3 regions of the Nonomuraea salmonea genome follow, and region 2 is predicted to be linked to each of the others. Evidence: riboswitches for the same ligand, from Rfam matches in the RefSeq annotation. Region 2 holds a riboswitch; each other region holds the start of a gene.
The links. Region 2 has a riboswitch for cyclic di-AMP ahead of ACFFR3_RS33630 (C40 family peptidase). Riboswitches for the same ligand answer to the same signal wherever they lie in the genome.
Positions count from the first base shown of each region.

Region 1: another riboswitch for cyclic di-AMP. It lies ahead of ACFFR3_RS15305 (C40 family peptidase); the one in region 2 lies ahead of ACFFR3_RS33630 (C40 family peptidase).
Region 3: another riboswitch for cyclic di-AMP. It lies ahead of ACFFR3_RS23870 (coiled-coil domain-containing protein); the one in region 2 lies ahead of ACFFR3_RS33630 (C40 family peptidase).

Region 1 covers NZ_JBHMCF010000011.1:1,059,708-1,069,262, forward strand. Annotated here, with positions in the region: gene ACFFR3_RS15275 (ABC transporter substrate-binding protein) at 1-1,063, shown strand, start outside; gene ACFFR3_RS15280 (carbohydrate ABC transporter permease) at 1,063-1,935, shown strand; gene ACFFR3_RS15285 (carbohydrate ABC transporter permease) at 1,932-2,789, shown strand; gene ACFFR3_RS15290 (glycosyltransferase family 4 protein) at 2,793-3,923, opposite strand; gene ACFFR3_RS15295 (M48 family metallopeptidase) at 3,890-5,437, opposite strand; gene ACFFR3_RS15300 (gluzincin family metallopeptidase) at 5,449-6,258, opposite strand; gene ACFFR3_RS15305 (C40 family peptidase) at 6,391-6,897, opposite strand; cyclic di-AMP (ydaO/yuaA leader) riboswitch at 6,992-7,157, opposite strand; gene ACFFR3_RS15310 (C40 family peptidase) at 7,837-8,751, opposite strand; gene ACFFR3_RS15315 (NYN domain-containing protein) at 8,898-9,555, opposite strand, start outside.
Region 2 covers NZ_JBHMCF010000038.1:272,934-282,488, reverse strand. Annotated here, with positions in the region: gene ACFFR3_RS33650 (type III pantothenate kinase) at 1-470, shown strand, start outside; gene ACFFR3_RS33645 (hypothetical protein) at 535-1,017, opposite strand; gene lysX (bifunctional lysylphosphatidylglycerol synthetase/lysine--tRNA ligase LysX) at 1,162-2,643, shown strand; gene ACFFR3_RS33635 (LuxR C-terminal-related transcriptional regulator) at 3,220-3,432, shown strand; gene ACFFR3_RS33630 (C40 family peptidase) at 3,583-4,512, opposite strand; cyclic di-AMP (ydaO/yuaA leader) riboswitch at 4,635-4,786, opposite strand; gene ACFFR3_RS33625 (amino-acid N-acetyltransferase) at 5,064-5,639, shown strand; gene ACFFR3_RS33620 (RDD family protein) at 5,725-7,098, shown strand; gene ACFFR3_RS33615 (RDD family protein) at 7,211-7,699, shown strand; gene ACFFR3_RS33610 (histone-like nucleoid-structuring protein Lsr2) at 8,212-8,544, shown strand.
Region 3 covers NZ_JBHMCF010000028.1:11,086-20,640, reverse strand. Annotated here, with positions in the region: gene ACFFR3_RS23895 (M50 family metallopeptidase) at 1-250, shown strand, start outside; gene ACFFR3_RS23890 (hypothetical protein) at 273-1,061, opposite strand; partial or broken gene ACFFR3_RS23885 (ATP-binding cassette domain-containing protein) at 1,227-1,370, shown strand; partial or broken gene ACFFR3_RS23880 (LuxR C-terminal-related transcriptional regulator) at 1,368-1,800, shown strand; gene ACFFR3_RS23875 (DUF2716 domain-containing protein) at 1,900-3,216, opposite strand; gene ACFFR3_RS23870 (coiled-coil domain-containing protein) at 3,817-4,773, opposite strand; cyclic di-AMP (ydaO/yuaA leader) riboswitch at 4,779-4,917, opposite strand; gene galT (galactose-1-phosphate uridylyltransferase) at 4,989-6,062, opposite strand; gene ACFFR3_RS23860 (DeoR/GlpR family DNA-binding transcription regulator) at 6,059-6,835, opposite strand; gene ACFFR3_RS23855 (50S ribosomal protein bL37) at 6,990-7,067, shown strand; gene ACFFR3_RS23850 (TrpB-like pyridoxal phosphate-dependent enzyme) at 7,116-8,426, opposite strand; gene ACFFR3_RS23845 (nucleoside/nucleotide kinase family protein) at 8,431-9,084, opposite strand; tRNA gene ACFFR3_RS23840 (tRNA-Gly) at 9,212-9,282, opposite strand; tRNA gene ACFFR3_RS23835 (tRNA-Pro) at 9,372-9,448, shown strand.

The sequences.
Region 1 (9,555 bases), on a different contig from region 2:
CAGGATCAACACCGTCGACCACAACACCTTCCAGGAGAACATCAACCGCTACCTGCGCGGCACCCCCGAGGACGTGTTCACCTGGTTCGCCGGGTACCGGATGCAGTTCTTCGCCGAGCAGGGCCTCGCGGTGGACATCTCGGACGTGTGGCAGGAGATCGGCGGCGACTACACGCAGGCGTTCAAGGACCAGTCGACGGGCGTGGACGGCAAGCAGTACTTCGTCCCGTTCACCTACTATCCGTGGGCGGTGTTCTATCGCAAGAGCCTGTGGCAGGAGCGGGGCTACGAGCCGCCCGCGACGCTGGACGAGTTCACCGCGCTGGCCAGGAAGATGAAGGCGGACGGCATCGTGCCCATCGCGTTCGCCGACAAGGACGGCTGGCCCGCGATGGGCACGTTCGACATCCTCAACATGCGGATCAACGGCTACGACTTCCACATCTCCCTCATGGCGGGCAAGGAGTCGTGGACCGACCCCCGGGTCAGGCAGGTGTTCGACACCTGGCGGGGGCTGATGGAGTTCCACCAGCCGGCCGCGCTGGGCCGTACGTGGCAGGAGGCCGGGCAGTCGCTGGCACAGAAGAAGACCGGGATGTACCTGCTCGGGATGTTCGTCGCCCAGCAGTTCCCCGAGGCCGACCGGGACGACCTGGACTTCTTCACCTTCCCCGAGATCAACCCGGCGTACGGCACCGACTCGATCGACGCCCCCATCGACGGCTACATGATCTCCGCCAAGGCCAAGAACGTGGCGGGCGCGAAGGCCCTGATCAAGCACTTCGCGCAGGCGTCCTCCCAGAACGTCGCCACGAAGCTGGATCCCGGCACGCTGGCCGCCAGCTCCAAGGCCGACACCTCCGGCTACAGCGCGCTGCAGAAGCGCGGCGCCGAGCTGGTGTCGAAGGCCACGCACATCGCGCAGTTCCTCGACCGCGACACCCGGCCCGACTTCGCCTCGACCGTGATGATCCCGTCGTTGCAGACGTTCGTCGGCGAACCCAACGAGATCGACCCCTTGCTGGCCGCCATCGAGAAGCAGAAGGCGAACATCTTCCGCTGATGGCCACCAAGACCCGTCGCTACTCCGCCCGCGACGTGACCATCCTGGTCATCGGGCTGGGGGTGGCCATCGTCGTCAACGTGGGCCTCGTCTGGGGGCCCACGCTGGCCTCCGTCTGGCTCTCCGGCACGAGCTGGAACGGCATCGGGCCCATCGAGTGGGTGGGCGGGGAGAACTATCACGACCTGGCGGCGGAGTATCCGCCGTTCTGGTCGGCGGTCCGCAACAACGTGCTGTGGCTGGGCTTCCTGGGGCTGGTGGCGACGCCGTTCGGGCTGTTCTGCGCGGTGCTGCTGGACCGGCGGCTGCGGCTGTCGCGCTTCTACCAGAGCGCCCTCTACATGCCGGTCGTGCTCTCGCTGGCGGTGGTGGGGTTCATCGCGCAGCTCGTCTACTCCTCCGACTACGGCGTGCTGAACGCGGTGACCGGGCTGAGCGTGGACTGGCTGGGCGACCGCGCGGTCAACATCTGGGTCGTCATGGTGGCGGCGGCGTGGCGGCACGTCGGCTACGTCATGATCATCTATCTGGCCGGGCTCAAGGCGGTCGATCCCGCGCTGAAGGAGGCCGCGGCCATCGACGGGGCGAACGAGCGGCAGGCGTTCTTCCGGGTGGTGTTCCCCACGCTGCGCCCGGTCAACGTGATCGTGCTGGTGATCACGGTCATCGAGGCGCTGCGGGCCTTCGACATCGTCTACGCCATCAACAAGGGCAGGAACGGGCTGGAGCTGCTGTCGGTGCTGGTCACCGAGAACATCGTGGGCGAGGCCAGCAGGATCGGGTTCGGCTCGGCGATCGCGGTGATCCTGCTGGTGATCTCGCTGGGGTTCATCGTCACGTACCTGTCGCAGCTGTTCAGGGAGGAGCGATGAGGTGGCGGCCGCTGCGGGTGCTGCTGCACGCCTTCCTCGCCCTGGTGGCCCTGGGGTGGCTGCTGCCGCTGGTGCTCGCCGTGTACGCCTCGCTGCGGCCGTACGAGGAGACCGCCCGCCTCGGCTACTTCTCGCTGCCGGAGAGCCTGACGCTCACCTACTACGCGGAGGCGTGGACGCAGGCCGAGCTGCCCCGCTACTACCTCAACACGCTCTACATCGTGGTGCCCGGCGTGCTGGTGACGCTGCTGATGGCCTCGTTCACGGCGTTCGCGATCGCCCGGCTGCGCATCCCGGGGCGCAGGACGCTGCTGATCGTCTTCACCGCGGGCAACCTGCTGCCGCCGCAGGTGCTCATCACCCCGCTCTACACCCTCTACACGCTGGTCCCGCTGCCCGCGTGGCTGTCGGACTCGCAGTCGCTCTACGACTCCCACCTGGGGCTGATCCTCATCCACGTGGCGTTCCAGTTCGGCTTCTGCGTCTTCGTGCTGGCCAACTTCATGCGCACGATCCCCGAGGAGATCTCCGAGGCGGCGCTGGTGGACGGCGCCGGGGTGTGGCGGCGCTACTGGACGCTGACGCTGCCGCTGTGCCGGCCCGCGCTGGCGGCGCTCGGCACGCTGCAGTTCACCTGGATGTACAACGACTTCCTGTGGGCGCTGGTGCTGATGTCGTCGGGCGACAAGCTGCCGGTCACCTCGGCGCTGAACAACCTGCGCGGCCAGTTCTTCACCGACTACAACCTGCTGGCCGCCGGGTCGATGCTGGTGGCGCTGCCGACGCTGATCGTCTTCCAGCTCCTGCACAAGCAGTTCGTGGCCGGGCTCACGCTGGGCTCGACGAAGGGGTGAGAGTCACAGCAGGGCGCGGAAGCGGGCGGCGACCTCGTCCCAGGTCCACTCGCCGGTGATCCAGTCGCGGCCGGCCGCGCCCATCTTGCGGGCCTTCTGGGCGTCGGTGAGCAGCTCGACGACGGCCTGCGCGATCTCGCGCGGGTCCTCGCCGTCGACGACCAGGCCGGTCTCGCCGGATCGTACGGCGTCGGGGGCCCCTCCCGACCGGCCGGCCACCACCGGCAGGCCGGTCGCGGACGCCTCCAGGAACACGATGCCGAGGCCCTCCACGTCCACGCCTCGTAGCCGGGTGCGGCACGGCATCGCGAAGACGTCCGCCGCCGCGTAGTAGCCGGGCAGGTCGGCGGCGGGGACCGTGCCGGTGAACCTGATCGACTCGTGCCCGCCCGCCAGCCGTTCCAGCCGCCGCCGGTACGGACCGCCGCCCACCAGCAGCAGCACCGCGTCCGGCACCGAGCGCAGCACCTGCGGCCAGGCGGCGATGAGCCGGTCCTGGCCCTTGCGCGGCACCAGCCGCGACACGCACACCACCACGGGCCGCTCCCCGAGGCCCAGCCGGGCCCTGACCGGCGCGCCCGCCCCGGGCTGGAACTGCTCGGCGTCCACGCCGGGCGCGAGCCTGACGAGCTTGCCCGGCGGGATGACGGGGGCCAGCCTGGCGCGGGTGTACTCCCCCAGGTACGTCACCACGTCCGCGTGCCCGCCGATCCTGCGCAGCACCGAGCGGAAGCCCGGCGCGCTCGCCCACGACGCCTCGTGGCCGTGGGTGAGCATCACCACCCGCTCGGCGCCCGCCCCGCGCAGCCGCGGGGCGAGCAGGCCGAGCGGCGCCGCCGCCCCGAACACCACGGTCCGCACGCCGTGCGCGGCCACCAGCCCGGCCGCCGTGCGCGCGACAGCCGGGACAGGCAGCATGAGCCGGGTGGGGTGCCGCACGACGCGGAACGGCTGGCGCCGGTCGAACTCGGCGCTGCCCGGCCAGGCGGGGGCGTAGACCGTCACGCCTGGCGTGCGCAGCGCGAGCCCGTGCACGAACGACTGGATCCCGCCCGTGCGGGGCGGGAAGTCGTTCGTGACGAAGAGCACGGCGGAAGGTGTCACGGGATGGGCACGCCGTTCAGCCGGGCCCATGTGCGGGCCATGGCGATGCGCTCGGGACTTGACGGATGGGAGGCATAGAGCACATATTCCACCGCATTTGGCGTCAAGTCGGAAATGTTGGTTGTTGCCAGGCGTTTTTGCATGGCGATGAACGTGGCCGGATCCCGCGTCAGGTCCAGCGCGTGCACGTCGGCCCTGGCCTCGATGTGCCGGCTGATCAGGTTCTGGGCCGGGCCCAGCAGGAACCCGCCGATCGTCATCAGCCCCAGCAGCGCGCCGACCGCCCGCGGATCGGTGATCGAGGTGACCTTCGTCCGCCGCCGCAGCGGGTCGAACACCAGGTAGAGCAGGATCGCGCCGAACGCCGAGCCGAGCGCGCCGATGAGCGTGCCGTGCAGGACGTCGTCGTACTTGGCGTGGCCCAGCTCGTGCGCCACGACCAGCTCCACCTCGCGCTGCGGGGCCCGCAGCAGCGTGTCGTAGACGACGATGCGGCGGGTCGCGCCGAAGCCCGACACGTACGCGTTGAGCGCCGTCGTCCTGCGTGAGGCGTCGGCCACCAGCACGTCCTCCACCGGCACGCCGTCGCGCGCGGCCAGGTCGAGCAGGTTCGTCCGCAGCGCGCCCTGCTGCATGGGGGTGAACTCGTTGAACAGCGGCTCGAACACCACCGGGTAGACGAACGAGGCCGCCACCGTGAACGCGAACGCCCCCAGCGCCGCCGGGATCCACCAGCGCCGCACGTGGCGGGCCAGCGCTACCAGGACCAGCAGCATGAGGCTGAGCAGGACCGTCTCCACGCCCAGGTTCTTCAGCCGGTCCGCCGTCCAGCCGGCCCAGTCCTGGGTGGACAGGCCGTACTCGCGCAAGATCGTCTCGAACCACATGCCGAGCGGCCACCTGAGCGCCTCGACGATCGCGGTGATCACCACGGTGCCGATGATCACCCGCAGCCACCACGGGCCCTTCAGCACGCCCAGCACCTTCGCCCCGAACGGGGTCGCCACCAGCAGGCCGGCGAAGATGAGGGTGAGCGCGAGCGAGAGATAGCTCGGCAGGCTCGTCGCCGCGTCGAACGCCTCTCCCCTGGCGATCTGGGCGGCGGTGAAGTCGCGCGCCGGGTCGGGCGGGCCGCCCGTCAGGACGTGCCACGGCGTGGTGAACGCGGCCACGGCGAGGATCACGATGCCCAGCAGCGCCAGCGCCACGCCCGCCTGACGGCGCAGCGCCGGCGTGGTCACCCCCCGCTCGTCCATCCCCGCACCCTTCCCCCCGCCCCCGGCGCCCGCAGCGCCCGCGCCATCCGGCCCGCCGCCCCGGTCCTGTCCGCGCTCCTCACCGCCGCCCCCGGCGCCCGCGCCGTCCGGCCCGCCGCTGCGGGCCTTGCCCTCGTTCGGCCCGCTGTTCGCCGGATCGCTCGCGGCTGGTTCCGTGGCCGGTGAGCTCGGGGCGCCCACCGCTGTCAGGGCGCCCTCCGCTTCTCGGGTCTCCTCCTCCGGGGCGTGGTTCGTCTCCCGGTCGTCCGGGTCTTGTCGTTCGCTCATCTGCCTCCCCTTCATACGAGCTGATCCCGCACGTACGCGCGCCACCGCGCGGTCAGCGTCGCGACGGAGAGCCCGAGCGCGGCGAGCGCCCGATCGGCCCCGTCCACGCGGGCCGCACGGTAGAGCCTCACCAGGGTCCCCTCACCGAACCGGTCAGCGAGGAAGCGACACGCCAGCCACGCCTCCTGGTACGCCCGCGCGAGCCCGGCCGGGTCACCCCCGTCCGCCGCGAAAGCCGCAGGTCCGGGCAGAACGGTCGGGAGGCGCCCGGCGCGCACCTCGGCGGCCAGCTCGGCGGCGGCCGTCGCCACGGGCAGTCCGGCGTCGCGGTAGGCGACGTAGTCGGCGAAACCCTCGTACAGCCAGACGGGCAGATTGTCGGTGCCGGCGACGACGTGGGTGAGCTCGTGGGCGAGGACGACGTCCCTGCCGACGGGGTTGAGGGTGGCGAACGCCTCGGGGACGACGATCACCCGCGCGCCGTCGGCCACCGCCGCGAGCCCGTCCACCCCGCCCACCCGGGCCAGGCGCGCGGCCTCACGGGCGCCGGCCGGGACGACGATCAGGGGGCGTACGGAGCGGGCGAGCACCGCCGACACCCTCCGGCCCGCCGTATCGGCCCTGCGCGCCAGCTCGTCGAGCCCCGCGGCGTCGTGGCCCACGACCGTGGACCACCGGCCGCGGCGTACGACGTGGAGCCCCGGCCACAGGTCGCGCGCCTGCGCAGGCAGGACGGGCGCGTCAGGCAGCGGAGCGGCGGCCGAGACGGCGAGGAGCACCAGCCCGGTCACCGCGGCTCGTCGGCTCACCTGCTCGGACACAGTGCCCGATCGTATGCGCTGCCTTGCGGGTCAAGGGTCGGGAACGCGAGAGCCCCCGTACGCACCCCACGAGTCGAAGCTCGGGAACGCGAGAGCCCCGTCCGGATCGGGGAGGATCCGGACGGGGCTTCTTCACACGCCGGGACGGACGGCGCCGACGAAGGACGACCTTCGCCATCCGCTCAGCTTGTCGATGCGTACCCGTTCACCTGTCCGCGGTGAATGGATCATCTTGCCCTTGCCGACGTACATGCCCACATGGCCGAGCCCGTTGAAGAACATCAGGTCACCTGGCTTGAGATGGCGCCAGGAGACCTTCTTCCTCGTGCGGGCGAACTGGCTGTTCGTCACGCGCGGGAGTTTGACGCCGGCCTTCTTCCAGGCGAACTGGACGAGGCCTGAGCAGTCAAACGAACCAGGTCCTGTGCCCCCGTAACGGTACGGGTCACCGATCTGCTTCTTGGCCACGGCGACGGCCTTGCCGGCCCTCGCCTTCTGCCGGGCGGCTTTGGCGGCCTTCTTACGGGCCTTCGCCGACGCCGTGGTGCGGGCGGTGGTCGCCGCCTTCACCGTCGTGCCGGCCGCCGCACTGGTCTCGCGGGTCGTCGCCGCCTGAGCTGCCGGAGCATGGAGGACCATACCTCCGGCCGTCACGGTCATCGTGAGTGCGACACCACTCAGGGCAAGGCGGGACAGGCGGGGGTTCTGCAGGGAGTTAGACAGGATTTCTCCTTGTGTCTTCCACGAACGCCTACCGGGTTAGCTGACGGATTCGGGCGTGGAAGTCGCCCTACGGCGCGATGGGCGCGCCGATTCACCCCTGATCCCTTGGGGAACGTGGGATCGCTGGGTCCCCGGCTCCGTGCCTCCTGGCTGCACGGATTCGGCAGGTCGGCACCCCGATCAGAAGTGCGATGGGGATATCAGGGCCGACCGGCGGATTTTTGTCTGTCTCACATCGGGAGGGACCGATGCCGGTTCGCGGCGACATGGCTTGTTCACCGCGACGACGCCAGAAGCTACGCCGAAGGGTCAAGAATCTGCAAAGCGTGAATGGCCCTGTAAAGATCGGATAGCGGGATTTGTCAGACTTGAAACCCCTGCTGGAACCCCAGGTCTTGTGACCAAAATGTGACCTCACTCACACTTGCTTTCCCGGGCTTTTGTCAGGTCCCAGCAGTCACATGAGTCACAGCAGTCACAAACGCGAACACCCTTCTCGCCCCCGCTGGCCGGCCGGACGCGAGGGACGCTCACCCCGAAAAATCCACCCTTTGTACGACTCGCCCTAGTAGTGACCGATCAGGAGGTCACGCCCGTCGAAGCACGCCGATCAAGGACCTTGGCAACTATCGATCTTCGTAGATGAGCTGCGACATGGATCACAGCCGAGCGGCCACCGCTTGCGCAGAGTGCTGATGCTGAACGCGACCGCGATGAGGGGCGTGCGGAACGGCGAGCGCCAGGAGCCGACGCCAGGCCGGAACCCCCGCTGTCACGCAGTAAGCCCCGGCGGCCGGATCGCCCGGAGCCGGAAGCTGGATGCCGGGGGCCGGGGGCCAGGAGCCGGATGGCCGGCTACGGGCGGATGGCGCCGACGAGGTTGCGGCCGTAGGCGGAGAGTTTGACGACCTTGACGACGTCGCCGGTCTGCGGCGCGTGGACGATCTGCCCGTTGCCCGCATAAATGCTGACGTGTCCCAGGCCCTCGGAGAAGATGAGGTCGCCGGGCTGCAGCGCGTCCAGGGAGACCCGCCGGCTCTGGCCCCAGGCCCACTGCTGCCACGTCGTCCGGGGCAGCGAGACCCCGGCGGCCCGCCAGGCCGCCTGCGTGAGCCCCGAGCAGTCGTACCCGCCGGGCCCGGTGCCGCCGAACACGTACGGCTTGCCGACCTGCGCGTACGCGAACCGCAGCACCGAGGCCGCGCTCCCCGACGCCGGCCCGGTGTACTTGATGCCGGTGCTGTTGGGGTTGCCCGGGTTGTACGCCCCCAGCTTCTTCAGCAGCTTCTTCTGCTGCGCGACCAGCTTGAGGATCTCCGAGCGTTCCTTCTGTACGGCGTCGCGTTCCTTGTCGGCGGCCTTGAGCGCCTTCTGCGCCTTGTCCCGCTCGATCTTCAGCCCCCGGTTCTCCCGGTCGAAGGCGGCGAGCTTCTGCAGGCGTTCCTGGGAGAGCTGCCCGGCCACGGCGAGCCCGGACAGGCGGCCCTGGGGGTCGTTCGAGCCGAAGATGCCGGGCCATGAGGTGATGTCCTCGCCCAGCTTGTAGCTGTCGACGGCCATGCCGGCCACCTGGGCGCGCAGGTCGGCGACGGTGGCCAGCTTGCGCTTGTAGCTCGTGTCGAGCGAGGAGTAGGTGCCCTTGGCCTTCTTGTAGCGCTCGGTGGCGGTGTTGTACCGGTCGACGACCTTGTCCGCCTTGTCGTTGAGCTTCTCCAGTTTGGCCTTCGCCTGGGCCAGCGTGGGCTGGGGATCAGCGAGAGCCGCTCCCATCGGAGTCAGCATCAGTCCGAACGCGAGACCCGCGGCCATCGGCACCCGGCCAAACCTCACTGTATCGCCCTCCCCAGGATTTACATCTGGGGCGAAATAGTACAGAAGTGGCGGGTGAGCTAGTGCTAAACCTACCAATTCGTAACTTAGGCGCGACTCAGTCGGCGCAGCAGCAAACCAGACGGAACGGGTCTGGCTCCCATCCGGCGTACGGACTCGGCCACCTCGCGGTCGGACGAGACGACGGCGATGGCCCGGCCCGGCGGCTCGGCGCGGACGAGCTGGCGGATCAGGTCGTCGGCGATCTCCCCCGGCGCGCTGAACAGCACCCGCACCCCCCGCGGCGCCACCACCTGCACCGGCGCGTTGAGCTCCGCCCCGTCGAAGACCACCGTCACCTCGACGCGGGTCTGGGCGACGAGGCCGCCGAGCCCGTTCATGAGGCGGGTGCGCTGGTCGGCGAGGGTGAGCGTGCCGTAGCCGGTCTTGGTGACGTTGTAGCCGTCGATGATGAGGTGCACCTGCGGCAGCGCGAGGAGCTGGTCGAGCAGCTGCGGGTCGTCGTCGGCCAGCGCGCGGGCGGGCACGCCGCGGACGTTGGGGCGCTCGCCGGTGACCGCCGCGACCGAGTCGGCGGGCCGGCTGATCGTGGTCGGCAGCGCCAGCTCCCGGCGCAGCCCGGCGGAGGCGTCCTGGAGGGCGTCGAGCAGCACGCGGATGCGGGCGTCCTCGATGCTCCTTCCCTCGCGGGCGGCCCGGCGCGAGGCTTCGAGCTGCTTCTCCACGTCGGCGAGGCGCTCGCGC
Region 2 (9,555 bases):
CCAAAGAGGTCGGCAGCGACCGCATCGTGAACGCGCTGGCCGCCATCGACCAGTACGGCGGCCCCTGCATCATCGTCGACTTCGGCACCGCCACCTCGTTCGACGCGGTCTCCGCCAAGGGCGAGTACGTCGGGGCGGTCACCGCGCCCGGCATCGAGATCTCCGTGGACGCCCTGGCCGCGGCCGGAGCCCAGCTGCACAAGGTCGAGCTGGTCAGGCCGCGCTCGGTGATCGCCAAGAACACCGTCGAGGCGCTGCAGGCCGGCATCATCTACGGCTTCGCGGGCCAGGTGGACGGCATCGTCGAGCGCATGGCCGCCGAGCTCGCCGACGACCCCGACGACGTCACCGTGGTGGCCACCGGCGGCCACGCGGCGCTCGTGGTGGGCGAGTCGCGCTCGATCGACGTGCACGAGCCGTGGCTGACCCTCATCGGGCTGCGGCTGATCTACCACAGGAACGCCGGCTGACCCCCGTACACGTGAAAGAGCGGCCCCCCGCCGATGCGGGGGGCCGCTCGTGTGCCTGCCACGGTCAGTGGCGGGCGGAGTAGATGTAGTCCCAGCGGCCGCAGTTCGTCGGCCACGCGTTGCGCTGCGGGCCGGCCTGGCAGACCTTCACCCGCACGGCCGAGACGTCCTCGACCTCGAAGCGGAAGCGCTCGAAGCCGGGGTAGCCGCAGTACTTGTCGGTGTAGACCGTGTCCCAGCCGCTGCGGAACTCGCGGGCCTGGAAGGTGACGAACGCGCACTTGCCGCCGCGGCGGTAGGTGCGGTTGTCGCGGTCGTAGAGGCGGCCGGCGACGCTGACCTCGTTGTGGGTGCCGCGCCGGTTCCAGTCGACGCCGATCCAGCCCTCGGCCTTGGCCAGGCCGAACTTGGCGTGGACGGGGCCCCAGCTGTCGGAGGAGTCCCGGTGGTGGTCGAAGCTGGAAGCCTGAGCGGCGGTGGGAAGTGACAGGGCGAGAGCGGTCGTCGCGGCGGCGGCCAGGAGCCCTGTGGCGATCTTCTTGAACATCTTCTCTCCTTGAGCTCCCTGGGCCGGCTCCCTACCGGCTCCCCCCTGAGCTCGTGAGATATTGGTAAGCCAGGGCTCTTGCAGAGGATCTACAGCAGGCCGACGAGCCCTTGCAGTTCGCCATATCCCCTACCCTTTGATGTTGTGAGCGACGAACTTCCCGAGCAGATGCGCATCCGGAGGGAGAAGCTCGACCGCCTTCGCAGCGAGGGCGTCGACCCTTACCCGGTGAATTTCCCACGCACGGCCACCAACGCCGAGGTCAGGGAGAAATACCAGGGCCTGGAGCCCGACACCTCGACCGGCGACAGGGTCGCGGTCGCGGGGCGCGTCATGCTCAACCGCGTGGGCGGCAAGCTCTGCTTCGCCACCCTCCGCGACGGAGGCGGCGACCTGCAGGTGATGATCTCCCTCGACAAGGTGGGGGAGGAGTCGCTGGCGAGCTGGAAGCGCGACGTCGACCTCGGTGACCACGTCGGCGTGAGCGGCGAGGTCATCACCTCGCGGCGCGGCGAGCTGTCCATCCTGGCCGACAGCTGGCAGATCACCGCCAAGTGCCTGCGCCCGCTGCCGGAGAAGCACATCGGCCTCACCGACCCCGAGGCGCGGGTGCGCCAGCGCTACGTCGACCTCATCGTCAACGACGAGGCCAGGAAGATGGCCCGGGTCCGCAGCGCCACCGTGCGCGCGGTGCGCGACTTCTGGCACGAAGAGGGCTACCTCGAGGTCGAGACGCCGATGCTGCAGCCGATCCACGGCGGCGCGGCGGCCAGGCCGTTCAAGACTCACATCAACGCCTACGACATGGAGCTCTACCTTCGCATCGCGATCGAGCTCTATCTCAAGCGGCTCGTGGTGGGCGGCATCGAGAAGGTCTTCGAGATCAACCGGAACTTCCGCAACGAAGGCGCCGACTCGACCCACAACCCCGAGTTCACGATGCTCGAGGCCTACGGCACCTACCTCGACTACAACGACATGGCCGACCTGACGCAGCGCATGTACCAGAAGGCCGTGGTGGCCGCACTCGACACCACGGTGGTCGTGCACGACGGGCAGGAGATCGACCTCGGCATCGCCGAGTGGCCGCGCATCACGCTCTACGGCGCGGTCTCGCAGGCCGTGGGCGAGGAGATCACCACCTCCACCACCCTTGAGGAGCTGCGCAAGCTGGCCGACCGCCGCGAGGTCCACTGGGACCCGAAGTGGGGCTCGGGCAAGCTCGTGCAGGAGCTGTTCGAGGCGCTGGTCGAGCACACGCTGGTGCAGCCGACGTTCGTCATGGACTATCCGCTGGAGACCTCGCCGCTGACCCGCCAGCACCGCGACAACCCGCTGCTGACCGAGAAGTGGGACCTCATCGGGTTCGGCACCGAGCTCGGCACCGCCTACTCCGAGCTGATCGACCCGATCGAGCAGCGGCGCCGGCTGGTCGAGCAGTCGCTGCTGGCCGCCGGCGGCGACCTCGAGGCCATGCAGCTCGACGAGGACTTCCTGCAGGCGCTCGAATACGCCATGCCGCCGACCGGGGGCATGGGCGCCGGCATCGACCGGATGATCATGGCCTTCACCGGCAAGAACATCCGCGAGACCATTCTGTTCCCGCTGGTCAAGCCCAGCCACTGAGTCCTGCCACTGAGCACATGTGCGGCGGCGCTGCCCTGAGGGCGGCGCCGCCGTTTCGCGTGCGCGGTCAGGGCACTTCTGGACGCCTGCGCCGAACCGCATTCTGGTCGGCCCGCTTTCCGACATCTGATCGTCTGTAAGCACCTGGTCAAGTTCGCAGGCCCGCAGGCGGGTCGGGCGCGCAGGTGCGGGCGGCTCCGCCGCGTGGCCAGGGGCGGCCGTCGCGGGCCGTCGCGAGCCGGCCCGCGACGAGGCCGCGCCGCCCTGGAACACCTCGCCGACCGGCCGTTCCGTCGTGCTGCCCGTACGTCGGCCGGGCGGCTTCTCATGGGTGCGATGAGAAAGATCGAAAGGCGTTCAGCGCCGATTTTCGCGTTGTGTGGGCTGCTTAATCGACGGCGTTCTGTAGTGCTTTATCGCCAGGGCGTCACATATTTCGGATCATGTCAATAGTGCTGGTCAAGCCACACGGTTGTCCTGCTTGACGACCTTTCCAGAATGCGTTTACGGTCTGCGAGGAGCAACCTGGGTCCGGTCGAGAGGCCCACGTTCTGCTGTTGGGGGGGAGGGCTCCCGATGGAAGTGCTCACTGAAGGTGTTGAACTCAGTCATGCGGACCTCGCATTGCTGTCGGAGCTGGCGAAAGGGGTCACGGTCGACCGGGTGGGGAGACGGCTGGACATCAGCGGCCGTACCGTACGCCGGAGACTGCGGGGCATCTGCGACCGCATCGGCGTCGCCACGGCGATCGAGGCCGTGGCCTGGGCTGCCCGCCGCCAGCTGATCTGATCACCGGCGACGGGCTCGTGTGGGGCGGGCCCTGCGGGCCCCTGTAGGGCCTTCTGCGGACCTCGCAGGGCGGCTCCTATCGGGGCGGGCTCGGTTGGGGCGGCTCCAGTCGGGGCGGGCTCGATCGGGGGCGGCTCCAGTCGGGGCGGCTCAGTCGGCGATGCGCACCGCGCCGGCGAAGGGCCGCCGCTCGATCGAGGCGATGCGGACGACGTCGCCGGTCCGCGGGGCGTGCACCATCATGCCGCCGCCGAGGTAGATGCCCACGTGGTGCAGGTCGCTGTAGAAGAACACGAGGTCGCCTGGGCGCAGCTCGGAGCGGTCGATGTGACGGCCCGCCGTCCACTGGCTGCCGGTGTAGTGCGGCAGCGAGATGCCGACCTGCTGGTACGCGGCCATGACGAGGCCGCTGCAGTCGTAGGAGCTGGGGCCTTCTGCGCCCCACACGTACGGCTTGAGCTGCTGCGTGAGCGCCCACCTGGCGGCCTGGGCGGCCTTGCCGCTGCCCACGATGGGCAGGTTGACGCGCTGGGCCCGGGTGCCGGGCCGGCCCGCCTCGCCGAGCGCCCGCCTGAAGAGGTTGCTCTCGACCTTGGTGACCAGCTTGGTGATCTTGTCGCGCTTGCCGTCGAGGTCGGAGATGAGCTTCTCGACCTCCTTGATGCGGGTCGCGGCGCCCGCCTTGGCCCGCTCGGCGGCCTCCCTGGCCTTGGTGACCTGGTTGACGGCCTCGCCCTGCTGCTGCTGCAGCACGTACGTGGTGGCGGCGCGGTCGAGGAACTCGTCGGGGTCGTCGGAGGTGGCGAAGGCGAGGGCGCGGCTGAGGCCGCCGGTGATGTAGGCGTTCTCGGCCAGTGCGGCGGCCTTGGCGCGCTTGGCGGCGAGATCGGCCTCGCTGGTGGCCAGGGTCTTCTTCGCGGCGTCAGCGGCCCGCTTGGCGCTCTTGAGCTTCTCCCGCTGGCTGTTGTACTCCTCGGCCAGCGTCTCGATCTCGGTGTGCATCTTCTCGACCTGCTTGGCGAGGTCTTGGAGCGAGGGCTTGGGGTCGGCGGACGCCGAGCCGACGGGAGCGGCGACCAAAAAGGTGGCCAGTGTGACACTTATTACACCGAGCAGACGCGACCGCCGGGAGGCACGTTGCGGAGGGCGGGCGTGCTTGCCCGCGATCGTCCTCTCACGCCTGCGCGTGCGCTTCACCAACCAGCTCCTCTCGTCGACGCCTGCCGGGTTAGCTGACGGGTTCGGGCCGGAGCAGCCCTACCGGACGTTGCGGATTCACCCCGATGGTGGCGCTGGGGGGCGTCACCGGCGGTTCCCCGGCTCCTCCTCGCGGAGGATTAGGCGTGTCGCCCGCGCGCGACACGCGGGGAACATCGTCGCTGGACACTAATGCACTCCGGGTTCGTGCTCAACCAGAACTGCCGACTCTGTAGAGGTTTCACAACCGAAGAGTCACAAGGTGATCTCGTGCCTGGCCGTACGAAACGCAACTTATGACGGATTTGCCGCTCGATCTGGTGACTCGCGGGCCTGCTCAGAGCTCGTGCTCGGATGAGCACGAGTTGTAACAGCATGGGCCGAGACGTGGGAGTTAGGGCCGAGCCGTAATGACATCTGTACCCTGGAGGGCCATGGAGCAGGTGGCCGAACTGACAACAGCCGAGACCGCGGTGGTGGTCCGGCGCGCCCGCACGCCCGATGTGCGGGACATCAGGAGGCTTGTGGACACCTACGCGGGGGCGGGCTCGGGCTCGCGGCTCCTGAAGAAGGCCACCGTCACCCTGTACGAGGACGTACAGGAGTTCTGGGTGGCCGAACGGGGCGGGCAGGTCGTCGGTTGCGGTGCGCTCCACGTGCTCTGGGAGGACCTCGCCGAGGTCCGTACCGTGGCCGTGGACCCGCAGTGCCGTGGCATGGGCGTCGGCCATCGGATCGTCTCGGCGCTGATACAGCAGGCGAATGATCTAGGTCTGCGGCGTGTATTCTGTCTGACTTTTGAGGTCGACTTCTTCGCAAGACTGGGCTTTCGCCAGATTCAGGGCACGCCGGTCTCACCCGAGGTGTACGCCGAACTGCTGGCCTCGTACGACGAGGGTGTCGCGGAGTTCCTCGACCTGGAACACGTCAAACCGAACACCTTGGGCAACACCCGCATGCTGCTGCATCTGACATCGGGTGACGCGGACCTTGACCAGATGGAAAGGTGATTGTTGATACCTATGTCGATACGTTGGGCAGCACAGGCATGTGTCCTGACACGTGCCACATGCGCACTCGAAGCGAGGTGACACGGTGAGCACCGGACAGCCGCCGTATCCACAGGACGAATCCGGCGAGAACTCTGCACCCGGCACCCCTTACGGGCAGCAGAACGCGGGCCGCCACCCCGGCGAGCCCGACCCGGACGTCACTGTGGTCGGCTACCGGGCGGACGATGCCTACGGGCAGCAGCCCCAGTACGGACAGCAACAACAACAGTACGGCTATGGCCAGCAGCAACCCCAGTACGGCCAGCAGCCGCCCTCATACGGCCAGCAACCCCAGTACGGCCAGCAAGGCTACGGCCAGCAGCAGCAGTCGCAGCCCGGTTACGGACAGCAGGGCTACCCCCAGCAGGGCTACGACCCCCAGCAGCAGCAGCAGGGCTACGACCCCCAGCAACAGCAGGGCTACGGCCAGCAGCAGCAGTCCCAGCCGGGCTATGGCCAGCAGCCCCAGTATGGACAGCAGCCCCCGTCGCAGCCCGGCTACGGGCAGCAGCAGGGTTATGACCCCCAGCAGGGCTATGGCCAGCAGCAGCAGCAGGGTTACGGGCAGCAGCCGCCGTCCCAGCCCGGCTACGGCCAGCAGCAGGGCTACGGCCAGCAGCCCCCATCCGGCCAGCAGGGCTACGGTCAGCAGCAGCAGTCCCAGCCGGGCTACGGCCAGCAGGGCTACGACGCCCAGCAGGCCTACGGGCAGCAGCAGGGTTACGGCCAGCAGCAGCAGTCGCAGCCCGGTTATGGGCAGCAGGCCTACGGCCAGCAGGGCTACGACCCCCAACAGCAGTACGGCCAGCAGCCCGGCTACGGGCAGCCCCAGCCGTACGGTCAGGGCGGTTACGGCCAGCAGCCCGGCTACGGGCAGCCCTACGGCCAGCCGGTCGGCGTCCAGCCGCCCGGTGCGCCCGCGCCGCTCGCCGAGTGGTGGCAGCGCCTGCTCGCCAGGCTCCTCGACGGCGTCATCTTCGGCATCGTCATGTACGTGGTGCAGCTCCTGCTGGCGCCGCTGTACCCCTCCTACAGCTCGATCACGGGCCTCACGAGCGGTCTGACCTTCGGGATCCTGTACTACGTGGTCGTCTCGATCGTCGTCACCATCGTCTATCTGCTCTACGACTTCCTGCTGACGAAGATGAAGGGCCAGACCGTCGGCAAGATGGCGCTGGGCATCAAGGTCGTCCAGGTCGGCGGGCAGCTGCAGCCCGACGGCGTGCCGACCGACGTCGCACTCAAGCGCGCCCTGCTGACGGTGGGCGGCTACATCTTCTACTGGGTGCCGATCCTGGGCCCCATGATCGCGGGGCTCATCTACGCGCTCAACGGCGCATCGCAGCTCTGGGACAAGCCGCTGCACCAGACGTTCGGCGACAAGTTCGGCAAGACCGTGGTCGTCAAGGTCAGGTAGCCCTTCAGGGCGACACAAGGGCCGGCTCTGCGCCGGCCCTTGTGTTATGTCCGGGTCCCCCGGTGAAAATGGTCAGAGTCCCCGTGCGCCGCGAACACGTGAGGTGGGAGATATGGCCGGGACACCACCAGGACCGCAGGCCCGCCCCGCTGAATGGTGGGAACGCCTGGCCGCCCGCTTCATTGAAGCGCTCGTCTTCGGGGTCTTCTATTACATTCTGTTCATTGCGCTGTGGGGCTTCTTGCGGACTGTCGGGATGTCGGAGGTGTTCGGTGGCCGGCTGCCCGGGGTGATCGGATGGGCGGTGGCCGGGTTCGCTTATGCCGGTTACGACTGGTGGGCTCATTCACGGCGCGGGCGCACGTTCGGTAAGGCGATCATGCGGATTCGCCTGGCGCCGGACGACCGGCCGCCCCGTACGCTGCTGAAACGGTCGCTGGTCTATCCGGCGCCGCTGATGCTCATGGGCATTCCGGTGGTCAATCTGGTGGCCGGAATGCTGCTCTTCGGCGTGGGGCTGCTCATCCTCATGGACAAGCCGCTGGAGCGGGGGCCGCACGACAGGGTGGCGGGAACGCGGGTGGTAAAAGATCTTCGGTGAGACCGGCGTACCTGGGGCGATGTCTTTTCGTAAAATTTTCGGTTGATCCGGTAAGGAGCCTGGAGAGACTGGCATTAGGCTATGGGGCGTCCGGGTTGCCGGATGATGGCGCCCCTGCGACACGCAGGGCATCTGTGTGCCGCTATGGTCGGGTACGGGTGGTCATCGCCCGCGCGTCATGAGGAGCCGGGCTCCCGTGGCGGCGCGCCGAGCGCTTTAAGCGCCCCCGAAACCCCGCTAGCCGTGGAGGCGAAGGACGAATGGAAGCCCTAACGGACGTATTGTCAGCGCTCATCCCCCCTCTGGTGGTGGCCGGCGCCTTCATCTTTGGCGTAGTGAAGTTGGTCCGCTCCGAGGCTCTGGGGGGCCGCCGAAACCGCGAGGATCAGCCCGAGCGGCAGAACTGATCGGCTAGTCAGCCGAATCCCCGTAGCGCTGAATTGTCTCCACGCCTTTCCGGGTATATGTTTGGGCAGGCGAATGAAACAATGCTCCGCGAAAGGATTGCGTACATGGCCAAGCAGATCCAGGAGATTCTCATCGATGACCTCGATGGGGGCGAGGCCAATGAGACGGTCAGCTTCGCTATTGACGGCTCCTCCTATGAGATTGACCTCAGCGACCTTAACGCGAAGAAGCTGAGGGACGCTCTCACGCCTTTCGTGCAGCACGCGCGCAGGGCGGGCGCCGTATCCACGCGTCGCCGCGGTCGCGGCGGCAGCCGTGCGATGAGCCGGGAGAAGAGCTCGGAGATCCGTCAGTGGGCCAAGGCCCACGGCCTGCCCGTCAGCGAGCGCGGCCGCATCGCCTCCACCGTCGTGGAGAAGTACGAGGCCGCTCACTGACAAGCCCGTCACTCGACCATGCGCTTATGATGTTCGCCTTGGACCCCGGCGGCCGCCATAAGCGCATGATCGTTTCCCCGGCGTCCCGCGAATCCGGACTCCGGTGGAGGATGATCTCCTAAGACGCCCAAATGTGGGCGTTTTGGGCGCGCGCGTTCACTGGCCATCCCCGGCGCCGGTTTCTGGCTGTTTCCGGCCGGGGCCGCGTTATGCGGGCGAGCGCGCGCCGAAAGCCGTGTGGGGCGGCCGAGCCCATTCAGGAGTACGCTCCGTGTACACCGGGCCGGTCGCCCCATTGCCCGTTCCCGGCATCATCCGCTTGTGCGCGGGCGAAATCGGCGACAGCCGGGGGTTAACCCGGCCGCCCAACTCTTCACGCGCTGTAGCGTAAAAGCGTGATCCACTGCCGCCGCATCCGGCGGGAAACCCGCGGCGTACGGATGCGCGGCCGCGCGCGATATCCCGGCCCCGCCCTCCGCCCGCGGGCATAAGACGCGAGTATGAGCAAGCCTCACGCATTGCCGGTTCCCCAGCATCGGCCCGCAATGCGACCAACTCGCGACCGGCCGGCATTCCGATTGCCGTGCACCTGCTCGTGCAAGGATCACGAGGAATGCGACGCATCAACCGGTGACGGCGTCTCATCATGCGGGACGCGTCCGGTAACCGGGCTGACCGGATGCCGCATTACCGATTACCGTCTGTACGGGCGCGCGCAGAAGCGCGGTGCGCGCAGGGTGGCGAGTTGTGCTCAGGGCGTAGTGCGCTCGCTTGGCCAAGCCTCGCATCACCACATACGATGACGTCAGAACAGATACGCGGCATCAGCGACGCGCGGGCGAAGCGGCGTCCCCAACGCCGCCTTCGTGCCAGGCGTCAGATGGCCAGATCCGTGAGGGATCCGCGTGCGCCGCGAGTGGCAATTCGCAGTCGCCCCGCCGGGGCGGCTTAAACATCGTTCGCTTGCGGCGTATCGGGAACATGTCACCCCCGAACAGTAGTTGGATGGAG
Region 3 (9,555 bases), on a different contig from region 2:
CGGCTTCAACCTGGCGATCGGCATGTTCAACCTGCTGCCGCTGCTGCCGCTCGACGGCGGCCACATCGCCGGGGGCCTGTGGGAGGGCATCAAGCGGGCCTACGCCAGGATCATGCGCAGGCCGGAGCCCGCCTATGTGGACATCGCGAAGGTGCTGCCGGTGACGTACGCGGTGGCGATCGTCATGATCATCATGGCGGGCCTGCTCGTCTACGCCGACCTGGTCAACCCGCTCACGCTGACGAACTGACCCCTTGGTGGTCCGCTGGGCGTCACCAGCTCAGCACCCGCAGCCGCGCCCGCTCCCCGGCAGGTCGCGCCTGCACCCGCAGCTCGGGCACGGCGTCGCGCAGCACCGTGATCCCGAACGGCACCAGCACCAGGCACAGGGCGGCGCCCGACAGGACGCCGTCGACAAGCTCGCTCCTCTTCAGCACGCCGGTCCACAGCCACCCGGAGAACACGAACAGCGCGAGCCGCCCGGTGCCGAACACGCCCGAACGGAAGGCGGCCGCGCCGAGGACCAGCGTCCCGAGGTAGAGGCCGAAGGCGGCCGAGACCGGCACCCGCCAGGGCCCGTAGGAGATGTCCGCGTACAGGTCCATGACGATCCCGGTCGTCCGCTCCAGCCCGAGCGTCCCGATGAGCCGCAGGGCCGTCTCGTCCACCCCGGCCCAGTACAGGCGCGAGAACAGCCCCACGACCAGCAGCGCGCCGCCCAGGAGGGCCGCCCGTGGCGAGCGCGTGGCGACCACCCTGGCCAGCGTGGCGAAGGCCAGGCACAGCACGATGGCGCCTGCCGTGTAGAGGGCGTACCCGGCCGTGGCGAGCCCGGGGTTCACGACGTACGCGGCCAGCTGCTCGGGTGCGGCGAACGGCTGCGCGGCGAAGGACGCCCGCTGCTCCGGCGTGAAGTCCGCCGTGCTCCACGCCAGATGGCGCAGCGCCAGCCCGGCGAACCACAGGAGCGGGCCGAGCACCAGGGCGCCGCCACCGAGGAGCCGCCCGGGGAACCAGGCGTTGGTGTGGACCGACGGGGGAGTGAGGGTGATCGATGACATGGCGCTCACCCTGGCGTGCGGGAGAAGACCGCCGCATCTGCCGTTCGGCAGGTACGGGATGCCACTTTCGTCATGCGCGTCTCCTGCCCGATGGTGGCGGAGGTGCCGGTCGTAGCACGCTGAATGCGCCAATCACCGATGGGCCGACCACGGAAGGACGCGCGCATGCCACCAGTGATCGAGGTACGCGACCTCCACAAACGCTACGACGACAAGATCGCGGTCGATGATGTCTCGCTCACCGTCCAGGAGGGTGAGATCTTCGGCATCCTCGGTCCGAACGGCGCCGGCAAGACCACGACCGTGGAGCTGACCAGGCTCGGCGTCACCGCGCGTGTGCTGGTTCTTACGACACCGACACCCGCGTCCTTCCCGCGATCGAGGCGGGTGCGACCGGGTACCTGCTCAAGGACTCTCCCGGGAGGACCTGCTGCGGGGTGCGCGGGCCGCCGCCAAGGGCGAGAGCGTGCTGTCCCCTTCGGTGGCGGCACGGCTGATGAACCGGGTCAGGCCGCCCGCGCCGCAACTGCTCAGCCGGCGTGAGCTTGAGGTCCTCGAACTCGTGGCAGCCGGGAACACCAACCGTGAGGCGGCCGCCCGGCTGTTCATCACCGAGGCCACGGTCAAGAGCCACCTTCTGAACATCTGCGCCAAGCTCGGCGTGGGGGACCGCGCCGCCGCCGTCACCGAGGCGTTCAACCGGGGGCTGCTCGTCCCACGCGCGCCTGAACAGCCCTGACCCTTCCCCCCGTAGTGGCGGAGAGTCTTTTCAGAGTGTGGGAATGGCAGCTGCTCCGATCGGCCTTTGTCGGGTTGAATCCGCGCGGGCGGCATGTCGTCAGGGACCGAAGCTCCAGACGTTGCCGATCGGGCGCCCACCGCGTCGCAGGACGGTGCCGAGCAGCGCGGTCAGTTCTTCGTCCACGTGTGCCAGGAGTTCCTCGCCGAAGACACACAGGGAGGCTTCGCGCCAGTTGCCGAACGTGCCCATCCTGAGGTCCTTGGTGACCTGGATGACGTGTTCATCGACGAGGTAGGCGTAACTTGCCCAGAGTGGTTGACCTGGCTCACCGGCACGGAGCGGATCCATACGGGACCCGCTGATGTGCCACTTGAGACAGTAGAGTCGATCTCCAGATCGAGCGCCGGCGCGTATGCCGCGCTTGATGACCTCCTCCACCTGGGTCAGCAAGGGATCGTTCGAGCGCTCGACGGTGGCGAGAAGCCAGGTGGCGGAGTCTGGAGGTTCGATGATGCCGCGATCGGCGGTCTCATAGGTCACCTCGAACCGGGTCTCGAACCGCTTCCAGATCTCGTCGTGCTCGGGGTCGGACAGGAGTTGCTTCGTGGCACGGTCAGTGGCCGGCTCACCTGCGGGCGCCCATCGGTAGGTGCTCACCTGGGCGATCTCATGAAAGCCCGTGGTGACGTAAGCGGGCACCAGCGAGTCGGGCGCTTCGGCTACGAGATATCGCGGCGTACGGGGCCGGAACACGCGTAGACCACGCCATTCGGCCCATGCGGCCGCGGCTTGGAGTAGTTCGCGGCGGGGGCCGGTGATGCCTCCGATGGCTGCGAAGTCGGTGCCGCCCACGCGTTCGATCCAGAGCGCGTCCAGGATTCGCCCGTCGTACTCCAGCACCAGGATCTCCATCTCCGATCCCGTCCCGCGGGCCATTCCGTCGGCCTCCATCTCCGAGAGCGGCCGTCGTTGATCGGGTGCGGCCGCGGCCCTACGGGAGAGTCGCTCACGTTCTCCGGAGAGAGGGTGCCGTACCTGCATGCCCGGCCGAAGGAGTTCGAGCGACGGGACGTCCGCGATGTCAGCCACGAGAACGGTGCGCTCCGGCCCGGGGATGAAACCCGCGGCCCGCAGCGATTCGCCGAGTAGCGGAGAGTCGTGAGCGTAGACCTTCCACTCGATTGGCTCGTGGCGCGCGGCGAAGAGGTCCTGCTGTCGACGGATCAACTCCGCCAGGTCGTCGCTGGCTGGACCGGTGTGGTCGACGGTCCCGTGGGTGCCATAGTGGGTGCGCACCAGCGGCCCGTCCCGCTCGACGACGGCTCCCCATGGCAGGTCCTGCGGAACGAGGCCTCGTAACTGGCTTTCAAAGACAGACAGCAGCATCTCAGGCGCTTCGGCCACGTCATCCACCTCTACTCAGTCCTGGTCAACTCATATGCCGCTCACGCATGAGGGCCGCCTCCTCGAATGATCGAGGTTGAATCCTGCAGGAACCAAGGTACATATGTCCACGAGCTGGTGTAATTCAGACCCTTAGCTCTCGACGGCCTGGCTGTACACGACAGGAGCCGGTGCCGGTTCTTGACTCCTCGCGGCCTGCTCCCGTCAGGCCCCGTGAGCAGGGCGTCCACGCGATCGACGAGCATGCAACTAAAGCACGCCGGAGCATCACCGATGCCGGTGTGCCGACCACAGTCGCGCCGACCACAGATCGCACAGGACACCTCGGCCGCCCGGAACCACGAAGGGTGGGGCCAGCTCGCCGCAGTCGGAGCAGACTACCTTGGCCTGGGTGCGCGGGTAGCAGGACCCGTTTCACCCTGAGTACCACCTCGCACCAGATGCGACATGCTCGCATCTGATGCGAGATCCGTCTGGCGAACCTCGAAGTCAGCAGGCAGACGGCCGTGCACAACAACCTCGATGAAGGTCACCCGGGCAGGACGATGACCAGCTCAAATGCCTTCTTCAAATGCGCGAATAGCCCATCAGATGCTATTCGTCCCTCTTTCAGTTCATCGAGATGTGCACGTGGTCGTAGTGGTTCTCGGTGATGCTGCCGCGGTCGGACATCGTGCGCCAGCCGCTGCCGGAGTTGATGCGCTGCTTCCAGATCACGTACTTCACGCCGAGCTTGTCCTTGTTCTGCAGCGCCCACTCCGCGAGGCGGTCGCCGAGCGCGTTGTTGGCGGCCGTGGGCATGCTGCCGCCGGTGCTCATCATGAAGTCGCAGGCCCGGCCGAGCGGGTGCTCGCCGCTGGAGCCCCCGCGGAAGCAGCCGACCGTGAACGGCAGCGCGAAGTTCTTCTCCACCTGGGCTTTCATCAGCCGCGTACGCGGGGTGATGTTGTCGGTGCCGCCGGGCAGCTCGGGCGCCCAGGTGCCGTTGGACTTGCGGCCCGTGGCGACCGGCACCAGGTCCTGCAGCTTCTTCTCGATGTCCTTGATGACGTCCTCGGCCTCGCCGCGCTGGCCGGCGACCGTGGCGGCGTCCGACTTGATCTTGGCCGTCAGTGCGGCGGCCTCCTCGCTGGCCTTCTTGCGCTCGTCGCGGGCCTTGGCCACGCTCTGCACGACGGCCTGCTGCTCGGCGGTGAGCTGTTCGAGCAGGGCCGCGCTGCCGCCGTTGCTGGGCAGCATGAAGCCGGGCAGCGACGGGTCGATGTTCTGGTAGCGCAGGCGGGCGATCTCGGCGACCCGCTGCTCGGCCGCGGCCAGCGTCTGCTCGGCGGCGGCCAGCTTGGCCTGCGCGTTCCTGGCGGCCTCCTGCGCCTCGGCCAGCTCGACCCGCTTGAGATTGTACTTCTCGATGAGCTTGTCGACCTTGTTGTTGAGCTGCTTGAGCTGGGCGCGGAGCTCGGACTCGGTCGGTTTGGGCGCGGCCGCCGCGACGTTCGCCGGGAGGATGGCGAGGGCGGCGGCGGTGACGAGACCGATGGCAAGTTTCGCGGGGGACGAAGCCGCCACGTAGGAGTTCCTCTCCCTCTGCCGGCCGGGTTAGCTGACGGGTTCGGGCATGGAGCTCCCTACCGCTGTCGCGGATTCACCCCAAGGTGCGGATTGGGTCCCCGGCTCCCGGGCGACGCGCCCGGGATTAGGCGGGCGGTCGGCCGGGTTACGGCCGCCGCATATGGGGATATTAGTGGTAGATCACGAGTCATGCGACCTTAAGTAGAAATCTATTAGTGATCTATCTGTGACCGGAGCATACGCGCCGCTTCCTCCGGCCGTACGTCGTTCACGAACGCCCCCATCGCCGACTCCGAGCCGGCCAAATACTTGAGCTTGTTCGGCGCCCGCCGGATGCTGAACAGCTCCAGGTGCAGGTACGCCAGCTCCCTCCCCGTACGCACCGGCGCCTGGTGCCAGGCCGAGATGTACGGCATCACGACCCCGAACAGCCCGTCGAACGCCCGCAGCACCGAGGTGTAGAGCGGCGCGAACGCGGCCCGCTCCGCCTCCGTCAGCGCCGCCAGGTCGGGCACCTGCCGGTGCGGATAGATGTGCACCTCGAACGGCCAGCGCGCCGCGGCGGGCACGAAGGCCGTCCACAGCTCGTTCGCGGCCACCACCCGCGTGCCCGCGGCCCGCTCGGCGGCCAGCACGTCGGCGAACAGGTTGCCCTTGTACCGCTGCGCCGCACCGAGCTGCAGCTTCGTCCTGGGCGTGACGTACGGGTAGGCGTAGATCTGGCCGTGCGGGTGGGCGATGGTGATGCCGATCTCCTCGCCCCGGTTCTCGAAGCAGAAGACCTGCTCGACGCCCTCGATGGCGGACAGCTCGGCCGTGCGGTCGGCCCACGCCTCCATGACCAGCTCCACCTGGTCGTCGGAGAGCCGGGAGAAGGAGGAGTCGTGGTCGGAGGTGAAGCACACCACCTCACACCGCCCCACTCCCGGCCGGACCTCACTCAGCCCGCCCACATCCTCATAAGTCCCGAAATTTCCGGAAAAAGAGGGGAAGCGGTTCTCGAACACGACCACGTCGTAGTCGTACGACGGGATCTCCGTCGACCGCTCGTCGGTCGACGGGCACAACGGGCACTCGGCCGTGCCGCCCGTGGGCAGGAACGTCCGCGTCTGCCGATGCCCCGCGATCGCGATCCACTCCTCGGTCAGCGGGTCGTAGCGCAGCTCGGAGGCCGGCGGCCGGGGCTCGAGCGGCCGGCGGTCGATCGCGCTCCTGTCGGCGTCGTCGCGCCGGTCGAAGTAGATCAGCTCCCGTCCGTCGGCGAGATGGGTGATGGTGCGCTTCACGAGCCCTCCGCGATGATCAGTTCGCCGGCCCGTTCGGCCAGCTCAGTGCGTGCTTCCTCGGGCAGGCCCGCGTCGCTGACGACCACGTCGGCCTCGCTCAGCTCCGCGATCGTGCTGATGCCCACGGTGTTCCACTTCGTGTGGTCGGCGGGGACGACCAGCCGGGTCGCCGCCGCCACCAGCTCCCTGTCGGTCTCCGACTCCAGCAGGTTGGGCGTGGTGAACCCGGCCCGCACGCTCATTCCGTGCACGCCGAGGAAGAGCGTGTCGACGTGCAGGCGGCGGATCGCGGCCACCGCGACCGGCCCCACCAGCGCGTCGGACGGCGTGCGTACGCCACCGGTCAGCACGACCGTGCGGTCGGCACGCGGGTTGCGGTGGAAGACCTCGGCGACCGGGATCGAGTTGGTGATCACGGTCAGCTCGGGCACGCCGATGAGGTGGTGCGCCAGCGCCCACGTGGTGGTGCCCGCCGACAGCGCGACGGCCGTGCCGGGGCGGACGAGCGTGGCCGCCTGCCGGGCGATGGCCTCTTTCTCCTGCTGCTGGCGGGCCGACTTGGCGGTGAAGCCGGGCTCCTCGGTCGAGCCGGGGCCCAGGGCGGTCGCGCCGCCGTGCACCTTCTCCAGCAGGCCGCGCTCGGCCAGCACCTCAAGGTCGCGCCTGATGGTCATGTCGGAGACGCCGAGCTCGCGTACGAGGTCGGCCACCCGTACGCCGCCGTTGCTGCGGACGCGTTCGAGGATCGCCTGCTGGCGCTGCTGTGCGAGCACACCCGCTCCTTCCAACACATTCCACCAAATTATGACACGGATTTGTTGGGGAATGTTAGTTCGTGCGGAACGCTTGCGCTGGTCAGCGTGCCGGGAGACGTTGAAGGTCCAACGGGTGCCGATCAAGCGGTGCCGATCACGTGGAGGCGAACTCATGGCCAGACGCGCACGTAAGGGCAGGGCACGAAAGAAGAAGAAGGCCAACCACGGCAAGCGCCCCACCGCGCGATGACCTGCGCGATGACCTGCGGGGTGGCCGCCCGCGCGGCCACCCGGCGGTCTATCCGGGCAGTTCTGTGAGCGCCAGGTCGATGCGCTCCTGCGGCAGCGAGTAGTCCTCCAGCTCATCGGCCAGGTAGCGGTCGTAGGCGGCCAGGTCGAAGTGGCCGTGACCGCACAGCGCCGTCAGGATCACCTTCTCCTCGCCGCTCTCCTTGCAGCGCAGCGCCTCGGCGATGGTCTCCGCCAGCGCGTGCGTGGGCTCGGGCGCCGGCAGGATGCCCTCGGTGCGCGCGAACCGTACGCCTGCCGCGAAACACTCCCGCTGCGACCGGGTCACCGCCTCGAACAGGCCCAGCTCGTACATGTGCGACAGCAGCGGCGACATGCCGTGATAGCGCAGGCCGCCCGCGTGGATCGGGTCCGGCACGAACGAGTGGCCCAGCGTGTGCATCTTCAGCAGCGGCGTGAACCCGGCCGTGTCGCCGAAGTCGTAGGCGTACGCGCCGCGCGTGAACGACGGGCAGGCCGCCGGCTCGACCGCCCTGAACTCCGTCGCCAGCCGCCCCGCCAGCTTCTCCCGCAGGAACGGGAACGACAGGCCGGCGAAGTTCGAGCCGCCGCCGGTGCAGCCGATCACCAGGTCCGGCATTTCGGGCAGTTGCGCGAGCGCCTCCTCGCCGATCACCGTCTGGTGCATCAGCACGTGGTTGAGCACCGAGCCGAGCGCGTAGCGGGCGTCGGGGTTCGCGCCGGCCACCTCCACCGCCTCGCTGATCGCGATGCCCAGGCTGCCGGGCGAGTCGGGGTCGTCGGCCAGCACCTTGCTGCCCGCCCCGGTCATGGGGGAGGGGCTCGCGTGCACGGTCGCGCCGTAGACCCGCATGAGCGAGCGCCGGTACGGCTTCTGGTCGTACGACGCCCGGACCATCCAGATCCGGCACTCCAGATCGAACTGGGAGCACGCGAACGCCAGCGCAGAACCCCACTGCCCCGCGCCCGTCTCCGTGGTGAGCAGCCGCACCCCCTCGCGCGCGTTGTAGTACGCCTGCGGCACCGCCGTGTTCGGCTTGTGCGAGCCCGCCGGGGAGACGCCCTCGTACTTGTAGTAGATCCTGGCCGGCGTGCCCAGCGCCTTCTCCAGCCGGCGCGCCCGCATCAGCGGCGTGGGCCGCCACAGCCGGTAGACGTCCAGCACCTCCTGCGGGATCGGCACGAACCGCTCGCCGCTCACCTCCTGCCCGATCAGCTCCATCGGGAAGAGCGGCGCGAGATCGTCGGGGCCCACGGGCTGCCGCGTGCCGGGATGCAGCGGCGGCGGAGGCGGTGCGGGCAGGTCAGGGACGATGTTGTACCAGTTGCTGGGGATCATCGCCTCAGTGTGCGCCGCCGCGTCCGCGCGTACCAGTACCGTCGGGCACCAGCACGGCGAGGCGTGCCGGATGATCCGAACGCACCACCACGTCTGCTCTGCGCTGCGGGTCGGCCTCGCGCTCGTACCGCTCGTACGCGGGCAGCTTCCACCGCTCGTCCTCCGGGGTGCCGCGTTCGAGCGCGCCCCGCGACAGCCACAGGTGCACGCTCACCTCGAACGCCAGCCCGCGCCCCAGCAGCAGCGTCCCGTCGACCAGCGCCACCCCGCCGGGCGGCAGCTCCTCGTACGCCGCCCGGTAGGCCCGGTCGATGGAGCTGTCCCACAGCGCGGGCAGCACCCGGCCGGTCTCGCTCGCGTCCAGAACCTCCCTGCGCAGGGCCTTCACGTCCAGCCAGTCGTCGTAGAAGGCGTCGGGGTCGGTCCTGCCGTACTCCAGCCGCAGCGACGCCGGCCGCAGGAAGTCGCCGGCCGACACCCGCACCACCGGCCGTCCGCGCAGCCGCAGCGGCGCGACCAGCTCGTCGGCCAGCTCGTCGGGCCGCGCCGCCGGCGCCCCGTCGACGGCCACCCGGACGTACTCGGTGGCCGGACGGCCGGAGATCAGCTCGGCCAGCTCCTCGACGAGAGCCTCACGGGAGATCGGTCGCGCACGCATCGCCTCCACCTTACGAGCCCGCGCTTTCATGACGCCGCCGGCCACTTCACCGCAATCGAGCAAGGGCGCGGACATGAGGAAGGCCAGGCACCCCGGATGGGGCTGACCTGGCCTTTTCGCCGTGGAGAGCGGACGACGGGAATCGAACCCGCGTAGCTAGTTTGGAAGACTAGGGCTCTACCATTGAGCTACGTCCGCGCGAACCGGTCGAACTCTGGTCTAGACTTCATCCGGTCGTCAGGGCGTAAGCGTACCGGAGTCCCGGAGCGTATGCGCACTCGGCGAGACGGGGCGTGGCGCAGCTTGGCAGCGCGCTTGCTTTGGGAGCAAGAAGTCGCAGGTTCAAATCCTGTCGCCCCGACCAGCTCAAAGGCCCCTCCCGTTCCGGGCGGGGCCTCTTTGTGCTTGAGGAGCACAACAGGCCTTTGAGCAGAACGGTGGAGGAAGGTGCACCCCATCGGGTAGCTGGCG